One region of the Promicromonospora vindobonensis genome, then DNA from elsewhere that is predicted to be linked to it. Evidence: riboswitches for the same ligand, from Rfam matches in the RefSeq annotation. Region 1 holds a riboswitch; the other holds the start of a gene.
What was found. A riboswitch is a leader RNA that binds a small molecule or an ion and turns the genes downstream of it on or off. The one in region 1 is predicted to bind cyclic di-AMP.
Positions count from the first base shown of each region.

Region 2: it holds a riboswitch for cyclic di-AMP, as region 1 does, so the genes downstream of both, ACFS27_RS22400 (C40 family peptidase) here and ACFS27_RS11220 (C40 family peptidase) in region 1, are expected to answer to the same signal.

Region 1 is NZ_JBHUOG010000001.1:2,479,583-2,484,959, forward strand. It holds gene ACFS27_RS11210 (hypothetical protein) at 1-224, shown strand, start outside; gene ACFS27_RS11215 (TrkH family potassium uptake protein) at 228-1,595, opposite strand; gene ACFS27_RS11220 (C40 family peptidase) at 1,813-2,514, opposite strand; cyclic di-AMP (ydaO/yuaA leader) riboswitch at 2,562-2,759, opposite strand; gene ACFS27_RS11225 (hypothetical protein) at 3,127-3,819, shown strand; gene ACFS27_RS11230 (S8 family serine peptidase) at 3,964-5,025, shown strand; gene ACFS27_RS11235 (C40 family peptidase) at 5,105-5,377, opposite strand, start outside.
Region 2 is NZ_JBHUOG010000002.1:2,044,146-2,049,522, reverse strand. It holds gene ACFS27_RS22405 (purine-cytosine permease family protein) at 1-973, opposite strand, end outside; gene ACFS27_RS22400 (C40 family peptidase) at 1,087-1,911, opposite strand; cyclic di-AMP (ydaO/yuaA leader) riboswitch at 1,913-2,067, opposite strand; gene ACFS27_RS22395 (FAD-binding oxidoreductase) at 2,292-3,632, opposite strand; gene ACFS27_RS22390 (serine hydrolase domain-containing protein) at 3,799-5,184, shown strand; gene ACFS27_RS22385 (ABC transporter substrate-binding protein) at 5,204-5,377, shown strand, end outside.

The DNA.
Region 1 (5,377 bases):
GCGAGCTGGACGGTCAGCGTTCCGGCGAGATTCTTCTTCCGGTGGTGCCGGCCCGCTGCGACGCCCATGCCGTGGGCGAGGACAAGCGCGGCACGTTCCTGCCCGTCGAGGCGAGCGTCGAGGGCACGGCGCAGCACGTGTTCTACCTGCCGATGCCCGACGCGGCACGCGCCGCCCTGTACGACTTCATCGGGGACAGCTGCGGCTGGTCGGCGTCGCAGTAGCCGTCAGCCGATGATCGGGGCGCTCTCCGGCAACCGGTACAGGCGACCTCGGGCGCGCAGCGCGAGCGCGGTGCCGAGGGTGATCGGACCGAGCCGGCCGATGAACATGAGCACGACGAGCACCACCTGGTGGTACCAGTCGAGCTGTGCGGTGATCCCGGTGGACAGCCCGGTGGTGGTGAACGCTGATGTCACCTCGAACAGGATCTGGTCCACCGTGAACGGAGAGAGCGCCGTCATCCACAGGGTGGGGAGAACCACGATCGCCACCGCGAGCAGCGCAAGGGTGAGGGCCTGGCGCTGGGTGGCCGGCGAGATGCGGCGGTCGAAGACCGTGGCGTCCGGGTCGCCTCGCAGCTCGGACCAGATCACCACGGCGAGCACCGCGAACGTCGTCACCTTGATACCGCCGGCCGTTCCACCGGAGCCGCCGCCGATGAACATGAGGATGATCGTGCCGAGCCAGGTCTCCGTGTGCAGCTCGCCGGTGTTCACCGAGTTGAACCCGGCGGTGCGCGCCTGGGTCGACTGCGTGAACGAGGCGAGGACGCGGCCGCCGGTGTCCAGGCCGCCCATGGTCGCGGGGTTGTCCCACTCGGCGACGAGGAAGAACACGGTGCCGCCCACCAGCAGCAGCGCAGTCATCAGCAGCGTGATCTTGGTGTGGACGCTCCAGCGCACCGGGCGCACGCGCCCGCGCAGCACCTCGAGGACCACGGGCAGGCCGAGCCCGCCCACGATCGTGGCGAAACAGATCGGCAGGACGATCCAGGGGTCGGCCACGAAGTCCATGAGCGACAGCGAGAACAGGGCGAAGCCCGCGTTGTTGTACCCGGAGACGGCGTGGAACACCCCGTGCCAGAGCGCCCGGCCGAGCGGCTCGTCGTAGGCGACGGCGAAGCGCACCGTCAGGACCGTCGCGACGACGGCCTCGATGACGAGCGCGAGGATGACGACGCGGACCAGCGTCCGGCGTACGTCACCGAGGCTCACCGTCCGGGTCGACGCCGCGGCGACCAGCCGCGAGCTCAGGTCGAGGCGTCGTGAGACCAGGACACCGAGCAGCGAGGCGACGGTCATGACCCCGAGTCCGCCGATCTGGATGAGCACCAGGATCACCGCCTCGCCGAACCCGGACCAGAACACCGGGGTGTCCGTGACGATCAGCCCGGTGACACACACGGCCGAGGTCGCGGTGAACAGGGCCTCCATGAACGTGGCCGACTCGCCGGACGCAGCGATCGGGAGCAGCAGGAGCAGCGTGCCGACAGCTATGGCACCGACGAAGCCGGCGATCACGAGCTGGCCAGGGCGGCGCCGTAGTGCAACACCCCGCCCGCCCTCACGACCCGCGGGGCTGCTGAACCGCATCTGGCTACCGTCGGCTTTCGTTCGTCGTACGTCACGGTGGCGTACCGGCGCCGTGTGACGCCCGGCGGCAACGTTAGCCCGTGATCGACGCGGGAACGCGGAAGGCGCCGCCTCCGGCGTCGGGCGGGAACCCGGCGCGGAGGCGACGCCTCGCGATGAACTGCTGGTCCTGCGGCTGACGTCCTCAGGCTGAGGACTTACGGCTCAGGCCAAAACTTCAGACGACGCGGATGAACGTCGGGCTGTTCTGCCACATCTCCGTGTAGCGCACCGGCATGCCGGCGGCCCAGGCCTCGATGATCATGCCGTCGCCCGCGTAGAGAGCCACGTGGCCGGGCGTCCAGACGATGTCGCCGGGCTCCGGGTACGTGACCTGGTAGCCGGAGCTGAGCATCGCGCCGGACGAGTGCGGCAGGCCCACGCCGAGCTGCGCGTACACGTACTGGATCAGGCCAGAGCAGTCCATGCCCTCGGCCGGCGAGTTACCGCCCAGCACGTACGTGATGCCCAGGTAGTTGAAGGCGATGTTGATGGCCTGCTGGCCGACCGGCACCGGGTCCGGTGCGTCGACCGAGACGACGGCAGGGCCTTCGCCCTCCTCGCCGCCCTTCTTGCCGTCGGCGTCCGACGAGGTGCCAAGGGCTTCCATCTCGGTCGGCATCATTGCGTCGGCAGGGACGGTCACGGTGGGGGAGTTCACGACGGCCTGCTTGGCGACCGCGGTGAGGGAGTTCAGGTCGACCGAGTTGAGCTTGGCGGTCTTCACGTCGGTCTTGAGGTCCATCGCCGGGGCTGCGTGAGCCGTCGTCGCGATGGTGGAGATCAGGACGCCACCTGCTGCTGCGGCGATAGCACCACGGCGGGCGACGGTGCCGGCGTTCTCGGTGGCGGTACGAGCGAGGATGGTCAGCGGTGTCATGGCCGGGCGGCTGTCACGATGCCGTCCGCGAAGGGAGTTCGTCACCTAAATGTCTCCTGTACCGCCTGCGAGGTCAGCTGTCGGGTTCGGGTAGGAGTACACACCCGGCCGCACGGCTACTGGGGGGTTTCCGTCCGGCTTCACCCCGAGGACGACGATCCTGCTGTCGCCCGGGAAGTGGGTCCCCCGCTCCTGTCTCGAACGTCTGGTCATGAACCGGTGACAGGATTCGGCGTCCGGCTCACGACTCCCACCGTTGCGGGGGAGCAGAAGTCAAAGTACACACGTTCACGGGAAAAGTCACGATCGGGTTACGCATTACGGTCTGACCCCACGAAGACGCAGATTTACGTCGTTCCGGTCTTCAGCGGTTATGACCGACATCACATACATCCGCTACCGTTCGGCGGCATGGCCGAAAGTGCGTACCGCATCTCCGCCTGGTGGGTGCTTCTCATCAGTGCCGTCGCATGGTGGGTCTGCGGCTTCTTGCCGTGGCTTCTTCAGGCGTTATACGAGGTCACAGGCATTTCGGAAGGGTCGAGCCGGGGCGGCTCCACCTTTCTGCCCCTCCCCTTCACGGCCGACGACGCCGTGGTCGGTCTGGTCATCATGGCCCTGATCGGAGGGCTCCTCGGCGGGGTCACGGCGGGCCTCCCGGCCTCGGGGCGGGCGGGTGCCGGTGCTGCGATCACGGGCACCTTCCTCGCCATGGCAGGCACGGGGGGCGCCTCCTGGTGGATCGCGATGCGCGGGAGCGTGCCCGGTGACGCCGCGCCGCTCGGGATGCTCGTGATCGCCGGCGCCGCCGGCTCCGTCGGGCTCGGTGCCGGCCTCCTGACGGCGCTCGGCCCGGCAGCCCTGCGGGGTCTCGCGCTCGCCCTGCCGGTGGTGCTCCTCGACGGCTGGCTCTGGGGGCTCCTCCCGGGCAACCCGGTGTCCCCGACGGGTACGTGGTGGCTCTTCGCGGTGGCGCTGGGCATCGCGTTCGGCCTCGCCGTGGACAGCAAGCCCATCGAGCTCCTCGGCTGGCTGCCCGCCGCAGGGGTCGTCTGGGTCCTGCAGGCCGCCGGTCCGGCCCTCCTGGCCGTGCAGGACAACATCTGGCCCGGCTCGGCGATCACCGAGGACCCGTGGTCCGCTGCGGGCATCGTCTGGAACGAGCTTGCCGCTGCCGCCATCGTGTCCGACGGTCACCAGCTCGGCGCCTGGGTGGTCGCCCTGTTGCTCGGAGCGGCGATCGCGGCACTCCGGCTCTCCAGGGAGGCCACGGACGAGGGTGAGCTCTCCGAGGCCTGGGCCTGACCGGCGATCGGCACCACTACTGATTGCGATTGTGTAAATTTCACCCGCTACGAGCCATCTGCCCTGTTCTGCGCCTGTCCGGTACCCCTAGGTTTGGCCCGGTTCGGGGGTAATCCAGCCCCTGTGCAAACAATGGGGGCTTATATGGACAGGAAGTCAGTCGTCGGCGTCGCCACCTCCGCGGTGCTCGCCGTGGCAGCGCTCGTCGCGGTGGCGCCGGGTGCGCAGGCCGCAACCAGTGACCCCCTCCGGGACAAGCAGTGGGGCCTGGACCAGATCAACGCCGAGGCCGCCTGGGCGGCCAGCACCGGCGACGGCGCCGTGGTGGCAGTGGTCGACACAGGTGTCGACTTCGACCAGCCGGACCTGGCGGGCCAGCTTCTTCCGGGCGCCACCTTCGCGGGCTGTGCCGAGGTCCGCCCGTGCGGCGAAGGGGACTTCCGGGGCCCCGACGGCAGGAATGACGGGGACGAGCACGGCACGCACGTGGCAGGCATCGTCGCCGCCGCGGCAGACAACGGCATCGGGGTCGCGGGGGTGGCGCCGGGCGCCAAGGTGCTCCCGGTCAAGGTGCTCGAGGCGGGCTCCGGCTCGTCGCAGGACATCGCGGACGGCATTCGCTGGGCCGCCGACAACGGTGCGGACGTCATCAACCTCTCGCTCGGCACGGCTCCGGGCGGTCAGCTGCTGACGATCATCGGCGTCGACACCCTGATGCGCGATGCCATCGCGTACGCCCGCGAGCAGGGGGTGCTCACGGTCGCGGCCGCGGGCAACTCGTCGACCCCGCTGTGCAGCGACCCGGCGTTCACCAGCGTCGCGATCTGCGTCGGCGCGACCGACCCGGCAGGCGTCCACTCCTACTACTCGGAGCTGCCGGTCAAGCTCGACCTGAAGAGCGTCTCGGCGCCCGGGGGTTCGGGCGGCCTGAACGGATGCGACGGCGACGTGTGGTCGACGGTCCCCGTGGGTACGGGATCGGACACCTGTGCCGGCGGCAGCTACGACTCCTATGCGGGCACGTCGATGGCCACGCCGCACGTGGCAGGCGTCGCTGCGCTCCTCTTCGGGCAGGGCCGGAGCATGGCAGAGGTCGAGAGCGCGATCCTCGGCACGTCGCGTGACCCGCTGCTGGGCCTCGTGGGGGTGTGGACCCCGATCTACGGGTACGGCATCGTCGACGCGGCGGCCGCCGTCGCGTACTGACCTTCTGGTCGCGGGCGCGATCGCCGGGACGGATGCCCGTCCTTGGCGGTCGCGCCCACGACCAGAGGTGGTGTACCTGTCAGTACGGGCGGATGTAGACCGCGTAGTCCTGCCACTGGGCGGTGTGGCGGACCGGCGTGCCGTAGTTGGCCGCCTCCACCACCATGCCGTCTCCCGCGTACAGGGAGACGTGGCCCTGAGTCCACACGATGTCGCCGGGAATCGGCGTCGTGACCTGGTAGCCGGCGGCCACCATGGACGACGACGAGTGCGGCAGCTCGACGCCGAGCTGGGCGTACACGTACTTGATCAGGCCCGAGCAGTCGAAGCCTGTGCCAGGGGACTCGCCGCC
Region 2 (5,377 bases), on a different contig from region 1:
GCGGTGCGGGCAGCCCGAGGGACAGCAGGGCCAGGCCGGAGGAGTAGATGTCGAGCGCCGCGCCGCCGATCAGGCCGGCGAGCGCCACCACGACGAACGGGATGAGGAACCAGGTGGGCAGGAGCGTGGAGAGGGCGCCGATCGGGTCGGCGCCGATGGCCTCGTTCAGCACCGGGTCGGAGCCCGCGAGCAGCAGGCCGAAGACCAGCAGCACCACGGGGGCCAGCGACGCGCCGAGGGTGGTCCAGCCGACGATCCGCGGGCCGGACGCCGAGCGCGGCAGATAGCGCGAGTAGTCGGCGGCCATGTTGACCCAGCCCAGGCCGAACCCGGTCATCATGAACACGAGCCCGCCGATCACCTGGGGTGCGCCGCCCGCGGGGATGGCCGCGACCGCCGCCCAGTCGACGTGGTCGGCCACCAGGACGATGTACACGACCGTGAGCACCGCCGTGAGCACCGTGATGATCACCTGCAGCCGCATCACCAGGTCGAACCCGAAGACGCCCGCGGCCACCACGATGGTCGCCACGACCACGAGCGCCACGACCTTGGTGACGGTCCCGCCGCCCCAGCCGAGCGCCCCGAGCACGGTGGAGGTCGCGAGGGTGGCCAGCGCCACCAGCACGGTCTCCCAGCCCACGGTGAGGATCCACGACAGCAGGGAGGGGAGCTTGTTGCCGCGCACGCCGAACGCGGCACGGGACAGCACCATGGTGGGCGCCGAACCACGCTTGCCGGCCAGCGAGATGAACCCGCAGAACAGGAACGACACCACGATGCCGACCGCGCCGATCGCCGTCGCCTGCCAGAACGAGACGCCGAACCCGAGCAGGTAGGAGCCGTAACCCAGGCCCAGCACCGATACGTTGGCCCCGAACCACGGCCAGAAGAGGCTGCGTGGTGACCCGCGCCGCTCGGACTCGTCGATGGTGTTCAGGGCGTTGGTCTCGACGCTACCGGGGGCGCTCATGGTGGCGATCCTGCCACCGGCGCGGGCCTGGCGGCGAGAGTGTGGCACAAAGCACGAAGGGCCCGCACCGTGCCGGTGCGGGCCCTTCGTGGTGGAGCGGGTGAAGCTCAGGCTCAGCTGACGCGGATGAAGACCGGGCTGTCCTGCCAGATCTGCGACTCGTGCACGGTCTGGCCGGGAACCGGCGCCTCGATCTGCATGTCGCCGCCCGCGTAGATGGCGATGTGGCCGGGGCTCCAGATGAGGTCGCCCGGCTGCGCCTCGGCGGCCGAGACCTCGGTACCGGCGTAGCGCTGCTCCGAGGACGTGCGCGGCAGGTCGATGCCGATCTGCGCGTACACGTAGGAGGTGAAGCCGGAGCAGTCGAACCCGGCAGGGGTGCTGCCGGCCCAGACGTACGGCACGCCGAGGTACTGCTTGGCGATGGCGACCACGTCGGAGCCTGCGGCGGCGGCCGGGGCGGCCTCCTCGACGGCTTCCTCCACGGGCTCCTCGGCCGGGGCGGGCTCCGCCTCGACGGGCTCTGCCTCGACGACGGGCTCCGGCTCGGGCTCGGGCTCCGGCTCCGGCTCCGGAGCTGGCGTCACCTCGATCGTCCCGGTCTCCAGCGTGAACTCGCTGTCGGAGGCGACCTTCACGGCGGGAGCGGTGTCCACCTGTGCGGTGGTCAGCCCGGCGGTTGTCACCTCGGCGGCGGCCGCTTCCTTCGCGGCGTCCTGCACGGCCTTGAGCTCTGCCGTGTTCGTGCTGGGCTCCTCCGCCGGCGCGGCGTTCGCAGGAACGCCGAGCAGGGAGACGACCAGGCCCGATCCGGCGACGACGACCGCACCTCGGCGGGCGGTCGCGGAAAGGCCGCGGGCTGCGGCGCGAGAGATCGGGGTCAGCGGGGTGATGGCTTTGCGGGCAGCACGATGGCGCCCGGGCATGCGTGTGGTCACGTTCAGTTCTCCCGGCGCCTACGAGGTGAGCTGTCGGATTCGGATCGGAGAATGACCCGGCCGCGGTACTGCGTGCTGTGCGGCTTCACCCCAAGGGCACCGATGGTGCCCGCAAACGGTGGTTCCCCCGTCCCTGTCATCTGGCTGGTGCAGATCTCGCGGCGGTGACAGGGCTCGGCGTCCGCTTCGAGAGCTCGCGGAATTCCCCGGAGCGGGATCGACAGTAACCCCCGACGGCCGGAAAGTCACAATCGCGTTACGGCCGTCCCCTTCGCCAGGCTTCCGCTTGACCGGCCATTCGATATGGGCTAAGTCACAACGGCCCGTCGCCGCCCAGGTCAGGGCGGCGGCGGGCACCCGAGGCGGTCGATCCGGCCGGTCTACTCCGGCCGCACGTTGTGGTTGTGGGCGAACAGGTTGTTCGGGTCGTACTGCCCCTTGACCGCCGCGAGCCGCGCGTACGTCGCCGGTGGGTAGACGGCGGCCACGTCGTCGTCGCTGGTCGACAGCAGGAAGTTCGCGTACGCGCCGCTCAGGTGCGGCGCCAGCTTGTCCCAGATCGCGGCCAGTCCAGGGCGCGCGGCCTCGACGACCGGCGTCGGCCCGCCGGCGATGGTGGCGACCAACAGCTCCGCCCGGCGGTGCGCGTAGGCCGTGGCGTCGTCGGCGACGCGCGAGACCGCGCCGCCCACGCTCCGGACGGCGATCGACGGCGACCCCGGCGACGTCCCGACCTCGGCAAGGATCTGCAGGACCTCCGGCACCGACTCCCGGTCCACGAAACCGTCGTGGGCGAGCAGCTGGATCCCTGGCGGCACGGCGGCGCCGTCCACGAGCACGTCCGCGTAGGCGTGCAGCGCGACGTCGTCCTCGACGACCGTCCCGAGCCCGCGGATCGGGGCGAGCGCGCGGGCCGCGAGCTCCGGGTCGTCCCCGTCGAACGCGACGTGGATCTCGACCGGCGCCTCGTGGCCGCCCGCGAACGGGTTGGCCAGGTTCGCGATGGAGGTGAGCTCCTCCGGCGCCGTGCGGACGTAGTCGGCCCAGCCCTGCAGCACGGTGACGGCCTCGGCCGCGGGGAACGTGATCTTGCCGAAGTAGACCTCGGTCGTCGGGTGCGCCACGAACTCGAACGCGGTCACGATCCCGAGGTTGCCGCCGCCGCCGCGGATCGCCCAGAACAGCTCCGGGTTCTCCTGCGCGCTCGCGGTCACCACCGACCCGTCTGCGGTGACCAGCTCGGCGGCGACCACGTTGTCCATGGCCAGGCCGTACTTCCGGACCTTCCAGCCGATGCCGCCGCTCAGCGTCAGCCCGCCGACGCCGACGCTCCTGGTGTCGCCGGAGGAGATCGCCAGGCCGTGCGGCGTCAGCGCCGAGGCCACCTGGCCCCACGTCGCGCCGCCACCGATCCGCACGAGGTGCCGGTCGACGTCGAGGACCTCGACGTCGGCGAGCTCGCCGAGGTCGATCACGACGCCGCCGTCGTTGGTGCCGAGGCCCGCGAAGCTGTGGCCTCCGCCCCGCACGGAGAGCGCGAGCCCCGAGCCGGCCGCATGTCTGACGGCCGCCTGCACGTCGCCGACCGTCCTCGGGCGTAGGACGTAGGCGGGGCTGCCGCCGGCCAGCCTGGTGCGGCTCACCGCCTCGTACCCGGCGTCGCCCGGTTCGATGATGTCGCCGCCGAAGTCGCGGCGCAGGCTCTTGAGAGCTGAGGTCATGACGTGTCCTCCACAGGTTCGGCGCTGCGTGATGCAGCGGACAATGACTCGACTCCTGCGACGCCGATTGTGTGACCACGCGGTTCGTCGGCCCGCACAACTGCTCCCTCGCCTCCTTGTCCGGCCGGACGAACACCACGTGCCGGGCGTTCCATAGCCTGACGCAATGACTTCTCTCGACTCGGTCTCGACCTGGCTTGACGAACACTTTGCCGATCTGGTGGCCCGGCACCGGGTGCCGGGCGCGAGCGTCGCGGTGCTGTCCGACGGCGAGGTCGTCGATGCAGCGGCGGGCGTGCTCAGCACCACGACCGGGGTCGGGGCGACCACCGACTCCGTGTTCCAGATCGGCTCGATCACCAAGCTCTGGACCACGTCCCTGCTGATGCGGGCGGTGGACGACGGCACGCTCGACCTCGACGTCCCGCTGCGCACGTACCTCCCGGAGTTCCGGGTGGGGGACGACGCGGCGAGCGCCGCGATCACGACGCGTCAGCTGCTGTGCCACACGGCGGGGTTCGAGGGCGACGTGTTCACCGACACGGGCCGCGGCGACGACGCGATAGAGAAGTACCTGGCGGAGCTGCACGACCTGCCGCAGCTCTTCGCGCCCGGCGCGATGTTCTCGTACAACAACGTGGGCTTCGCGACGCTGGGGCGGCTGGTCGAGGTGCTGCACGGCAGGCCGTACGACCGGGCGCTGACCGAGCTCCTGGCCGAGCCCCTTGGGCTGACGCACGTGGCGCCGAGCCCGTACGAGGCGATCCTGCACCGGGCGGCGGTGGGGCACGTCCAGGGCCCGGACGGCGGCTGGACGGCGGCGCCGGTCTGGGCGCTGGCGCGGTCCAACGCGGCAGCGGGCTCGATGCTCGCGATGCGTGCACGGGACCTGGTCACGTTCGCAGGGATGCACCTGGCCGGCGGCGTGGCGCCGGACGGCACGCGCGTGCTGAGCGAGCGGAGCGTGGCCGCCATGCAGGAGCAGCAGGTGACGGTGCCGGACCTCGGCTCGATGGGCGACGCGTGGGGCCTGGGCTGGACCATCTCCCGCACGGCTGGCGGCACGGTCGTCTCGCACGACGGCGGGACGATCGGACAGGCGGCGTTCCTCCGGGTGGTGCCCGGCGCGAAGGTCGCGGTGGCCCTGCTGACCAACGGTGGCGACATCTTCGGGCTCTACCGGGATGTGGTGCGACACCTCACCAGCGAGCTCGCCGGCGTCACTCTCGCGGAGCGGCCGGTGCTGCCCGCGGAGCCGGGCGCCGTCGACCATGTCCGGTGCGTCGGCACGTACTCCGACACCATCTACGACCTGGCGATCAGCCGGGACGGCGACGGCCGCGTGTGGCTCGAGCGCACCCCCAAGGACATCCTCGCCGAGATCGGGGAGGAGGCGGTCCGTACGGAGCTGGTGCGCTACTCCGACGACGCGCTGATCGCTGTCGACGCCCCGAACGGCGTGCACACCGTCTACGCCTTCCTCGGCGACGACGGCACCGGCAGGGCCGCGTTCATCCACTACGGCCGCGCGGTCGCGCGGGCGCAGATCTGATCCGACGAGAGGGACTCCCGTGAAACCCCTGACCGCCCCGTCCGGCCGGGCCGCGCGTCCAGCGGCACTGCTGCTCACGCTCGCCCTGACCTCGACCGTGCTCGCCGCCTGCTCCGGAGGGGGCGACGACGCCGTGTCCGACGGAGGCTTCGCCACCGACGGGACGTTCACGCTCGCCCTGGCGACCGACCCG